3 regions of the Rhizobium sp. WYCCWR 11128 genome follow, and region 3 is predicted to be linked to each of the others. Evidence: riboswitches for the same ligand, from Rfam matches in the RefSeq annotation. Region 3 holds a riboswitch; each other region holds the start of a gene.
What was found. Region 3 has a riboswitch for S-adenosylmethionine ahead of HX898_RS10340 (O-succinylhomoserine sulfhydrylase). Riboswitches for the same ligand answer to the same signal wherever they lie in the genome.

Region 1: it holds a riboswitch for S-adenosylmethionine, as region 3 does, so the genes downstream of both, HX898_RS09150 (Shedu immune nuclease family protein) here and HX898_RS10340 (O-succinylhomoserine sulfhydrylase) in region 3, are expected to answer to the same signal.
Region 2: it holds a riboswitch for S-adenosylmethionine, as region 3 does, so the genes downstream of both, metA (homoserine O-succinyltransferase) here and HX898_RS10340 (O-succinylhomoserine sulfhydrylase) in region 3, are expected to answer to the same signal.

What each region holds. Positions count from the first base shown of each region.
Region 1 covers NZ_JACCEZ010000002.1:306,937-311,058, reverse strand. The annotation lists gene HX898_RS09155 (hypothetical protein) at 1-460, opposite strand, end outside; gene HX898_RS09150 (Shedu immune nuclease family protein) at 538-1,713, opposite strand; SAM riboswitch at 1,883-1,961, opposite strand; gene HX898_RS09145 (hypothetical protein) at 2,446-3,606, opposite strand; gene HX898_RS09140 (SOS response-associated peptidase) at 3,679-4,122, opposite strand, start outside.
Region 2 covers NZ_JACCEZ010000003.1:308,663-312,784, forward strand. The annotation lists gene HX898_RS13850 (GntR family transcriptional regulator) at 1-15, opposite strand, end outside; gene HX898_RS13855 (aldose epimerase family protein) at 181-1,203, opposite strand; gene metA (homoserine O-succinyltransferase) at 1,430-2,353, opposite strand; SAM riboswitch at 2,402-2,479, opposite strand; gene HX898_RS13865 (ABC transporter ATP-binding protein/permease) at 2,594-4,122, shown strand, end outside.
Region 3 covers NZ_JACCEZ010000002.1:544,140-548,261, forward strand. The annotation lists gene apaG (Co2+/Mg2+ efflux protein ApaG) at 1-32, opposite strand, end outside; gene HX898_RS10340 (O-succinylhomoserine sulfhydrylase) at 316-1,500, opposite strand; SAM riboswitch at 1,543-1,621, opposite strand; gene HX898_RS10345 (2'-deoxycytidine 5'-triphosphate deaminase) at 1,694-2,788, shown strand; tRNA gene HX898_RS10350 (tRNA-Gly) at 2,848-2,921, shown strand; gene HX898_RS10355 (DUF995 domain-containing protein) at 3,054-3,563, opposite strand; gene HX898_RS10360 (glycoside hydrolase family 26 protein) at 3,582-4,122, opposite strand, start outside.

The DNA.
Region 1 (4,122 bases), 240 kb from region 3:
AAAGCAGTCCGGACAGGGCAAGAGTTATCATCGTGCCGACCATTGCCACACCAGAGGCAAGCGAAATATCGCCATCCGTCATATAGCGTGCTCCGCCCATTCCAAGCCCGGTGAAAATGCAGGCCGCAAACACGAGGACAAGAACTAGCAACAAACTCATCCTCAGGAGCCCGAAGCCCTTAGCGCCGCTGATTGCGACCGCCAGCAGAGAAGCTGTTATGCTGAAAACGGTAAAAGCAGAATAGGCAATAGCGCGTGGCCTCAGTTCATTTGCAAAGACCATTCGGTCAGGGATCGAAAGAGCCATGAACTGGTCCCACGTCATTCCTCTGCGAGGTAGTTCCTGTAGCAATAGCAGGCCGGTGCCAGTTTGATACGCGGTAACCGACATTCCGTAGACAAGGTAGACGGCGATCACGACGACAGCCACTCCAATGGCGATGCGGATAGCTCGCTTCAAAATTTTTCCCCCTGTAAAATGACCTGCTGGCGCTCGAATGCGAAACTACTGAGCGGTGAGATGGGTCTAAATCGAAATCAACTCGCGTCTCTTTGTGACGATTGATCGCCAGCATCGACAATCAAACGAGCGCGTTCATAGAGTTCGTCGAAAGTAACGACTTCTGGCCGCAGCAGGTTTCTTCGGAAGCGCTCGAAACACCCGAATTTTCGTTCGTTGATGCCGTGTTCAGTTTCGAACTCATTGAGGCGGCCGCAGATGACAAAAGATCGAGGTTCAGTCGTATAGATGGTCTCGCCGGTCGGATCGCCGTCCCTGTCCGTTATCTGCACGGAGGAGCCCCACTGTGCTAGGGCTGCGGCAACAGTTCCTTGGACTTGTGCGACCGCTCCGGAAAGCTCCTTGGAAGGCGTCCAAATGCCCGAGCGATACTGGTCTGGCGATACCAGCTCCGTCCTATGATGCTTCAATTCCACGAAAGCGGCCGTATTCAGGATGGCCCGGGATCGAAGCAAAGCGTCAACCCGCTTTCCGGGTCCCCCAAGGTCGTGTCCCCTAACCGTCTGCTCTAACTTGCGGTCGTCCAGTGGACCGAAATTGATCAAGCTGAGCGAATATCCCAGAATCCACGGGTTCTTCTCTAAAAACTGTTGCCAGAGCGCTTCAGGTCCCTTGCCGCGCTGCGCTGCGCAGTTGTCGAAGAAGTCGTCATCGGATAGCAACCGTTCGAAAAGAGCGAGCTGCTTCTTTCGATACGATAAGGCGACGACGTCTTCGGTCGTGATCTCATTGCGAGCAATGGCGGCTAAGAGCTTCTGGTTGTCGGCTGCGATCCGCCGCATCTGGTCGGGTTTGAGAAGCAAGTCCTCAAGGTCGCGGTCTGAAATGTTTAAGCGGCCATCATTCGGAAAGTGGAGGCGCTTAATGTTAGCCATGAACTTCAAAAGGGCAGTCATCTCGTGCGGGCCAAGCGCGAAGTATTCCTTCGCGTTGCCCTTCGAGGTGAATTTCTGGATGGTCACCGATCTGAACGACCTGTCGTCTTCCAGAAAGCTGGCTTTGATCTGGAAGCGACCTCCATCAGTTTGCCGCAAAACCAGCTCGTCTTTTACTTTGACGAATTCGTATCCAGGTTCTCCGTCGATGACCTTATTCGCAACGCGCAGCTTTCGGCCCGCGTAATCTGTAAACGCGGGGCTGGCATACGTTTTGTCTGGGCGGGAGTTGCGGAATATTTCCTCTTCGCTGCTCATTATCTCGACCCATTGAAAGCCATTTTGGGTTGTAGCAGATAACCAGCCCCGATACTTCACCATACCAGATGGCGGATTAGTCTTACCCCACGAAATCCCCTGAATTTTAGGCCGATTGTCGGGGACCGACCCACTTCAAAAACGGGAAAAAACGCGGCCGCGAAAGCGGACGGGATTAAACGCGGCCTTTTTAGCCAGCAATTTAACGTGGCTGCAAGCCAACCGGCCAAATCACCACGGGATAATTCTGCAATACCGCCGTTAGCTGCTTGCGTCGATCTGCACAATTTGGGCAATGTGGAATCACGCGATTTGCAGATACGGCGGCTTCCACCCCCGTCGCTTGGATAGGTCCAAACTATCCGTGAAAGAACCGCAACTGGCGAAGCGGAGAGAGAAGGAAACGGCATCCAAAGCCCTTCCTTCCCCTCTGCGGTCCTTATCCCCTTGTGAGAGGATGGGGTTATCTGTGCCGCTGTTCGCCCTTCGTGGCAATAGTTGACGGTCTAAAAGGTTGTGCAAATAGTCTAAAGTTTATACGCCAGCACATACTTTCGACCTTCCCTTGCGCATTGATCCATCAATCCGAAATCGATGGGATAGCGGAACGATAACCGACGAAGAACTTTAAAACTTCCGGTTAGGGGCCACAGGTCGCTCACTTCTGAAGACGGATCGTGTGGGTTGTGTAGCAACCGCCCCATTGATCGGGGAGCCAAAAAATCATGAGCGTCAACTGTCAGTGTTGGAGAAATGACGGTCTTGCATTCTCTTCAGATTGGAGCTGAATTTCTCTTTTGATTCCGGAGATAAGAAGCCGGGTTCTCGTGAGTTCCGGAGCAGCGCCGCATGTTGAAACCTGATGGTAGCTGCAAGGGCAATCCACATGGCGAGTGCTTCGAAGGTTTTTGATCCCAACTTTTTCGCCTTCGCCATCAACCGCTCGTGGTCGTTTAGCCAGCGGTTTGCCTCCCAGTTCCGGGCCGTAAAAAGGTTCGCTATAAACTGTTCGTAATAAACTTTGCCGGACCGGTCCTCCATCAGGATGTTCCACTCGGGTGAAAATACTGGCACGAGCCAGCTGTCGGCATCGGCTAAAGATGTGGTAACACCAATTCCTGGGCACGGCGCTAATGGGTGATCGGTCACCACCTTTGTTATGAGTCCCGCGATAGCGATGTCCCAGCTCTCGCTTGTCTCTTTGTCCACCGTCCCGTCGAATAACTGGCGGGAGAGGTCGTACAAATTGAAGGGCTTAGCAAACTGCGACGGCAATCGCTGGACACATGTCCCGAGGATGATTCTCTCGTAGTAGTTCCCCTTCTGGAGGTATTCTTCATAGGATGTCCCCATCAGGGTTGCCACCGCTGAATGAGTTGCTCTCTCTACCGTCTGAACTGCCTCACCAATATCTACCAAAACAGAGGAGTTCGCGAGATCACTCGGCTTGCATTCCCATGGGGGAAGCTCTGAGACTCGTGATCCTATGGACTCGTACGCGGCGGCGGCAAGTTGTGAGCAGAAGTAGCCCGCATCCGTCTGGTCGCGCAGGAAGGGCAATATTGTTCCCACTGCGCCTTTCGTGGAATATGGACGGAATAACAGCGACCAAACAAAATCTGCGAGTTCGTCCCGCTGCTTCTGTGATAGGCCCGTCGCGCGAAGAACGCGAAGCTTCACATTCGTCTCATAGCTGACCGCCGGAAGAAAGACCGGTATCACACCAGGATCATTTGCTTCGACTGCGATGCCATTGCCAACGTGCAGGGCAGCATGACTAAACGAGCCAAGAGTGGCTGCCCGGATCAGCCAACTTGTCTTGTTCTCTCCCGTCGAGAGGATGATGTCTCCGGGCAACAGCGCAGCAGTATTGATGACTGTAATGCTGGTCATTCATACGGTCCTTTGCCTCAGGCGAGAACCCATAGTGCCCGGAACAAACGGCGCGATTGTGATGCCCATTGCCTAGAGAAGAATCGGCTGCGACACCGGCTCCCCGGACGTGGTCACGATGGTCGAACCATAGGGCTCCCGTGACGTCACAACGATCTGGGCGTTCGGAAGCGGCCGGGCGAGCGCCTTAGCCTCCTCCCACCGTGCACGCATCCATACATCCACCTCTTCCTGCGTCAGCAAGAGGACCGGCATTGCCCTCGGGTGAATCGGTTTGACGACGTCGTTGGGATCGGTCGTCAGGAATGCATAGAGGTCGTCTGTGGTCAGGCCGTCTTTGACTTTGCGAACGCTTTGCCACTGGGGAACGTGCACACCCGCAAAAAACATCAGGGGCTTGCTTTCATCACGCGCGAACCAGGCGTTCGGCGTGTTGCCGCCCTCTTCCTTGCTGGCAGGGTCCGGTTCGGCAAAGCTTGTCACCGGCACGATGCAACGGTTCTCGACCCCAAACCA
Region 2 (4,122 bases), on a different contig from region 3:
ACTGGTTCTATCCATGGGGATACAATAGAACCTATATAGAACCAATCGGCAAGTCGGAATCGAGCACGGAATCAAAAAACCCTCGCCGGGCGGACCGGCAAGGGTTTCATAGCGCTCAAATTTGACAGTCGTGCGTCCGCAGCGCCGCGCGTTTAGAAACGCGCCGGCGCTGGAGGATGCTCAGTTCCTGGTGAAGATATAATCCGTCTCCTGACGCAGCACTTCGCCGGGGCGCAGAACCGCATTCGGAAAACCTTGGTGGTTGATGGCATCCGGCCAGACCTGCGTCTCTAGGCAGAAGCCGGCGAATGGGCCGTATTTGCGCCCGCCGATGCCGGGCGCCGCGACATCGAGCTTGAAGCCGGCATAGAACTGCACGCCTGGCTCCGTGCTGCGCACTTCCAGCGACACACCGGAATAGAGGCTGCGGGCAAGCGCGACGCTCCGCTTGGCGGTACGCTCGCCCGACAGGCAGAAATTATGGTCGTAAAACGCTTGTTGGCTGCCGACGAAACGCTTCATCGACGCCATCTCGCGGAAATCGAATTCCGTGCCCTCAACGGGACGGATCTCACCGGTCGGCACCTGCTTCTCATCAGTCGGCAGATAGTGATCGGCGGCTATCATGATGTCATGGCCAAGTGCATCTTCGCGGCCGTCGAGATTGAAATAGGCGTGCTGGCAGACATTGGCGAGCGTCGGCTGGTCGCTGGTCGATTCGTAGGTGATCGACAGTTCACCATTGCCATGCACCCAGAAAGTCGCCTGGATGGTGCAATTGCCGGGATAGCCGGCGCGGCCATCGGGATCGACGATCTTCAGCACCACGCGGTCGTGGTCATGCTCGACGATCGTCCAATTGCGTTTGGCGATATTGTCGCTGCCGCCATGCAGATGCGTGACGCCGTTTTCATTCGGCTCGAGCTGATAGTCCTTGCCGTCAAGCGTGAACCTGCCGCCGCCGACGCGGTTGGCGCAGCGGCCGGGCGTCGCGCCGAAGTAGGACGAATAGAGGAGGTAGCTGTCGAAATCGTCGAAGCCGAGCTGCAGCGGCGCATCATGTCCCTCGAGACGCAGATCCTGGATGACCGCGCCCCAGCTGATGATCTTGGCCGTCAGCCCGCCGCCCTTGATCACGACGCGATAGACGGTCTCGCCCGCCTGCGTCTGCCCGAAAACGTCCCGCTCCAACTTATCCGACATGATCGACCGTCCATTCTGTCCCTGCTGAAAATTCCTCAATTCGGAATCGATTTGAGGAATGTGCAGCGATTGAAAGTGTGCATTGCACGTCCGACGAAGACGCGCGGTGTGGTAGGCTTCAGGACAGGAACCTGCCCGGATTTGCTTCGATCCGCAACCGGCGGATCAGAAAGAAAAGCCACAGCAGTGGTGCGGCGGCATCGGCTCCAGGCGTGATCGGCAACGGTCAGAGATCGCTGCCGATCTCTTCCACATCAAAGGGCGTCGTCTGGTAGATTTCGTTGATCCAGTTGCCGAACAAAAGATGCGCATGGCTGCGCCAGCGGTTCTGCGGCGCAAGCGCCGGATCGTTATGCGGGAAGTAATTGTGCGGCATCTTGATCGGCACGCCGGCATTGACGTCGCGGAAATACTCGTCGGAAAGCGACGTAGAATCATATTCGACATGGTTGAACATGTAGAGCCGCCGGCCCCTCTTCTCATGCACGAGGCAGACGCCCATTTCGCTGGACTCCATCAGGATCTCCAGGCTTTCGGATTTCTCGATATCGGCGCGGCGCACTTCGGTCCAGCGCGACACCGGCACTTCGAAATTGTCGGAAAAGCCGTTGAGATAGATCGAGGAAGGCTTCAGGTTCAGGTGGCGGTAGACGCCGAAGGCCTTCTCTTTCAGCTCGTATTTCGGAACGCCGTGAAAATGATAGACTGCCGCCATCGCGCCCCAGCAGACGTTCATCGTCGAATGGACATTCGTTTCCGTCCAGTCAAGAATCTCCTGCATCTCCGGCCAATAGGTGACATCCTCATAGGGCAAAAGCTCGATCGGCGCCCCGGTGATGATGAAGCCGTCGAACTTGCGGTGCTTTACTTCTTCCCAGGTCTGGTAGAAGGCAAGCAGATGGTCCTCGGACGTATTCTTCGCCTTGTGGCCGCCGATACGGATAAGCGACAGCTCCACCTGCAGCGGCGAGGCGCCGACGAGACGGGCCATCTGCAGTTCGGTCTTGATCTTGTTCGGCATGAGGTTGAGCAGCCCGATCTGCAACGGTCGGATATCCTGACGGATCGCCAACGTCTCGGTCATCACCCGCACACCCTCCTGAACCAGGGTTTCGAAGGCGGGCAGCGTATCGGGGATCTTGATGGGCATTGCGGTCACTCGATCAAAAACAAAAAACCGGCGGCGACAAAAATCGCTACCGGTCCGCACGCGGCCCTTTAGCGACTTTTTTAACGTGGCTGCAAGCCGGCCGGCCAAATCACCACGGAGGCCTTAATTAGACCCAGTCGGATTGCGAATCAACTGGCGAATACATGCAGGAGAGACTCATGCAAGCATCATCACACTTTAATGACTGATAGAATCTGTTGATAGACCGGTAACGCCACCATGTTATTTATAAGGGTATGGGCGATTTGGAAAAGCGTAATGGCAGATAAAATCGAGGGGAGGCCGGGCATCCGGAGGCAGGATAGGGTAGGGTATGATTTAAGCCTGACATATCGCCTCGGCGTCATGTTCTCAGCATTCTGGAATTCGGAAGTGCGTGGCAAGGTGCTGTTTCTGGCGACCGTGCTGATCCTCGTTATCCTGGCGACGTCCTACGGCCAGGTCATTTTGAACGAGTGGAATGCGCCCTTCTACGACTCGCTGGAGCGCCGCGACCTCGGCGAATTCTTCCACCAACTCGAAATCTTCGCGATGATCGCCGGCACACTGCTGCTGCTCAACGTGCTGCAGGCCTGGCTGAATCAGATGACGGCACTCTATATGCGCGAAGGCTTGTCCCGCGATCTGGTTGACCAGTGGCTGAAGCGCAAGCGGGCGCTGCGGCTTGCCTCCAGCGGCCTGATCGGCGTCAATCCGGACCAGCGCCTGCACGAAGATTCCCGCAACCTCGCCGAAAGCACGACGGGATTGGTTCTCGGCCTGCTGCAGTCGACCATTCTTCTGGTGAGCTTCATCGGCGTGCTCTGGGAACTTTCCAGCGGCTTCATCTTCCGCATCAGCGGCCATAGCTTCTCCATTCCAGGCTACATGGTCTGGGCGGCGATTTTCTATGCCGCTTCCGCCTCGGTGCTGAGCCAGGTCGTCGGTCGGAAGCTGGTGAAGCTCAATGCCGACCGTTTTTCGAAAGAGGCCGAGCTTCGCTTCACGCTGATGCATGCCAATGAGAACATGCCGGCAATTACTGTTGCCCGCGGCGAGGAGAACGAACGCCGGCGCATCAACACCGACATCAGCTCGGTCCTGACAGTCGTCAAGCGGCTTGCCATGGCCAATACCAATCTCACCTGGGTTTCGGCCGGCTATGGCTGGCTGGTGATCGTCATCCCGATCATCGTTGCCGCCCCCGCCTATTTCTCTGGCGGCCTCACCCTCGGCCAGCTGATGATGTCGGTCGGTGCCTTCAACCAGGTCAACACGGCGCTGCGCTGGTATGTCTCCAATTTCGGCCCGATCGCCGAATGGCGCGCCACGCTGATGCGCGTCACCGATTTCCGCCAGGCGCTGGTCGAGATGGAAGAGGACTTCGACCTCAAGGACAGCATCGCCTATGAAAACGCCGCGCCCGACACGCTGACGTTGAAGGATGTGGTGATCGTCGCCAAGGTCGGCGAAGACATCGAGGAATGCGGCGGTTTTCGCCTGCGTGAAACCGATGTCGTGATCAAGGCCGGCGAAAAGATCATGATCAACGGCGATCACAGCGTCAATCGCAAGCTGCTCTTCCAGGCGATGGCCGGCCTCTGGCCGTGCGGCAGCGGCACGATAGGCCTGCCGCCAATCGACGACATGCTCTTCGTTCCGCAGGTTGCCTATGTTCCCGGCGGCACGCTGCGCGAGGCGCTGGCCTTTCCCGAACGTCCCGAAGCCTACGAGAAAGCCGCCGTCGAGGCGGCCCTCGACAAGGTTGG
Region 3 (4,122 bases):
ACTTCGATCTCTCTTGTGAGGGCGCGATACATGCCTTGCACCTTAGTCAAGATATGTTACCCGTATCTTATAAGAGGCCCTGTCCGTCAAGAAACGGAACAATTATCATCGCTGAAATGGCTGTGATCCGAGGGGTTTTCGATCGTTAAGCCTAATTGTCAGTGTTAATTCCGTTTCGGAACGCCGCGGCGAGCGAACTTGTTCCCCCCGGTCTCACCTTGGTGAGATCCGGCCTCACCCAGTGAGGTCCGGCACGGCCTCACCTTGGTGAGATCCGGCCGAACCCGGGTGGGGTCCGGCCGTCATGACTGTCGATCAGGCCGAGACCTTGGCAAGCGCCTTCGCGAAATCCTCGATCAGGTCGTCGGTATCCTCGATGCCGGCCGAAAGGCGGACCGTACCCGGAGAAATGCCGAGTTCGGCGCGTGCCTCTTCGGTCAGGTTCTTGTGCGTCGTCGTTGCCGGATGGGTGATCAGGCTCTTGCTGTCGCCGAGATTGTTGGAGATCTTGATGATCTCGAGCGCGTTCTGCAGCGCGAAGGCCGCATCCTTGCCGCCCTTCAGCTCGAAGGCGACCAGCGTCGAGCCGCCGGTCATCTGCTTGGCGATGATATCGGCCTGCGGATGGTCCTTGCGGCCGGGATAGATGACCTTGGCGACCTTGCCTTGCTCGGCCAGGAAATCGGCGATCTTCGCCGCATTCTCGGTCTGCTGGCGCACACGCAGCGGCAGCGTCTCGATGCCCTTCAGCAGCGTCCAGGCATTGAACGGCGACATGGCCGGGCCGGTATGGCGGAAATAGTCGTGCAGGTTCTCGTCGATCCATTCCTTGTCGGAAAGGACGACGCCGCCGAGGCAGCGGCCCTGTCCGTCAATATGCTTGGTGGCGGAATAGACGACGATATGGGCGCCGAGCTCCAAGGGCTTCTGGAAGAGCGGTGTCGCGAAAACGTTGTCGACGACGACCTTGGCGCCGATCTGGTTGGCGAGCTTGGCAACGCCTGCGATATCGATCACTTCGAGCGTCGGATTGGTCGGGCTTTCCAGGAAGAACACCTTGGTCTTCGGCGTGATCGCCTTTTCCCAGTTCGCCAGATCCCGGCCGTCGATCAGCGTGCAGTCAATGCCGTATTTCGGCGCCAGCGTCTCGACGACCCAGCGGCAGGAGCCGAACAGGGCACGCGCGGCGACGATATGATCGCCGGCCTTTAGCTGGCAGAGGATCGCCGCGGTGACGGCGGCCATGCCGGAAGCGGTGGCGCGGGCGTCTTCGGCGCCTTCCAGCATGCACATGCGCTTTTCGAACATGTCGTTGGTCGGGCTGCCGTAGCGGGCGTAGATGAAGCCCTCCGTCTCGCCCTTGAAGCGGGCTTCGGCCGCCTCCGACGTCTCGTAGACGAAGCCTTGGGTGAGATAGATTGCCTCGGACGTCTCGCCATATTGCGAACGCAGCGTGCCACCGTGGACGAGTTGGGTTGCCGGGCGCCAGGTCTTGCTCATGCCATCACCTTCACATAACAAAAAAACCGGTCGCAAAAGCAGACCGGTTTCAACCCGGTCTTTTTAGCCACTTATTTAACGTGGCTGCAAGCCGACCGGCCAAATCACCACGGGATAATTCTGCAATACTGCTGTTAGCTGCTTGCGTCAATTCCCCGAGTTTGGTTTTGTCGGCGCAAATGATGGATGAGGCATGATGGCTCGCGAAACGGGAATTCTGGCGGATCGCGCGATCTCCGCGCTGTTCGAAACGGGGCGTCTGATCTCCGAGCGGGAGCTGGACCGCGACCAGATCCAGCCGGCAAGCCTCGACCTGCGCTTGGGCGGCAAGGCTTTTCGCGTGCGCGCCAGCTTCATGCCCGGCCCCTCGCATCTGGTATCCGACAAGCTCGACCGGCTGAGCCTGCATGTGATCGACCTCTCCGAAGGCGCGGTGCTTGAAACCGGCTGCGTCTATATCGTGCCGTTGATGGAGAGCTTAGCGCTGCCGGCCGAGATGTCGGCATCGGCCAACCCGAAGAGCTCGACCGGGCGCCTCGATATCTTCACCCGCGTCATCACCGATTACGCCCAGGAATTCGACAAGATTCCATCAGGCTATTCCGGCCCGCTCTATCTCGAAATCAGCCCGCGCACCTTCCCGATCGTCGTGCGCCGCGGCTCACGCCTGTCGCAGATCCGTTTCCGCGTCGGCCAGGCCCTGCTCGGCGAGCCGGAACTTTTGAAGCTGCATGAAAGCGAGACGCTGGTTGCCAGCAAGCTGCCCAATGTTTCCGGCGGCGGCATTGCCCTGTCGATCGACCTCGCCGGAGACAAGGACGGCCTGATCGGCTATCGCGGCAAACATCACACTGCCGTCGTCGACGTCGACAAGAAGGCCGAGCACGACCTCTTCGATTTCTGGGAACCGCTCCACAGCCGCGGCCGTAACGAGCTGATCCTCGATCCCGATGAGTTCTATATCCTCGTCTCGCGCGAGGCCGTGCATGTGCCGCCGGATTACGCAGCCGAGATGACCCCCTTCGATCCGCTGGTCGGCGAATTCCGCGTCCATTATGCCGGCTTCTTCGATCCGGGCTTCGGCCATGCGCCTGCCGGCGGACGCGGCAGCCGCGCGGTGCTCGAAGTGCGCAGCCACGAAGTGCCCTTCATCCTCGAAGACGGCCAGATCGTCGGCCGCCTCGTCTACGAACATATGCAGGAAAAGCCCGCCAGCCTCTACGGCTCCGGCCTCGGCTCCAACTACCAGGCCCAGGGCCTGAAACTCTCGAAACACTTCCGCATCTGAAGCGTTGCACCCGGCGCGACTTGACAGCGGCCCCCATCTGTTGGAAATCTCGCATCATCGCGGGTGTAGCTCAATGGTAGAGCAGCAGCTTCCCAAGCTGAATACGAGGGTTCGATTCCCTTCACCCGCTCCAGCTGCCCCGGCCGTCCGTTCGCCGCCTTTTGAAGGCGCTTCGCAATCTTTTATGAAAAGGGTTGCGCGCAGGCATCGGCTCCTACAAGGATACAGATGGCGCCTCGGCCGCGCGCAACCCCTAGCTTCGCCTTTATTTGGTCTTACTGACGCTCGTCTCAATCCTCCCCAATTGAGACCTCACGTAGTCGCCGTGGCGAAGCTTTGCGAATTCGTCGGTGGCTTGTGCCGGTGCGCTCTTGAAAACGTACCATTCACCGTCCGGTTCGCGTTTCTGATAAATCAGGCCACCCTTCTTGCGGTGGCTGAAGCAGGTGATCGCCGTCGCCGTTCCGGTCTTGGCGTGCCAGTCGGCGTTGAAGCAGAGTTTACCCGACTCCGTGATGAACCAGCGGCCCGTGCCGAAGGACGGCGAGCCATTTTCCCGCGACCAGGCGGTAAAGCGACGCGCCTTTGCGGAGAAGTAGCCGGCGCCGGCTTTCCACATCCAGGAATTCTGGTTGTAGAGCCGATAGATTTCCGCGCTGCTCATCGGCTTTGCGGTCTCGATCCCCGCAGGCTCATTGGTTCCGGCAGCGGACGCGGCCGTGGCGATACCGCTGGTCAGGGCCACGGCCAGGAACATTTTTTGAAGCATGGACATGTTCAGGTTCCTTGTTGTTCAATTGATGCTTTCGCGGACGACCCGCCAGTCGGGGCGGCCATAGCCGTCCGGCCACGGATAGACTTCACGGTCGTTGAAGTAGATAACGGCGCTGAGGGCCGGGAACTGGGGATAGCGTTTCGTTACGCTCTCAGCCCAGTTTCGCACGAAGGAATCGCCGCCTTCGTAGCCGAGTTCGGCAACCATGATGGGCTTGCCGTAACCAGCGACACGGGCGTATCCGGGCGCAAGGTGCTCGGCAAACGTCTGGTCACGGCCAGTCTTGTCCCTGTCGTATTGCTCCAGGCCAAAGACCGAGAGCCCCATAAGATCGACGACATCGTTGCCGGGATAAAAGGCTTGAAGCCCCTCATTGCCCTTCGGTGACCACATGTATTTGGCCGTCTTCAGGTGGACCTTGCAGACCTCCACCATCCGGCGATAGGCCTTGGCATAATCGTCGCCCTGCCAATGCGACCAGGAGAACTGGCTGTCGGTTTCGTCCATTTCCTGTCCCCAGCGAATGATGACCGGACTTTTCAGCTTGGCAGCAGTCGAG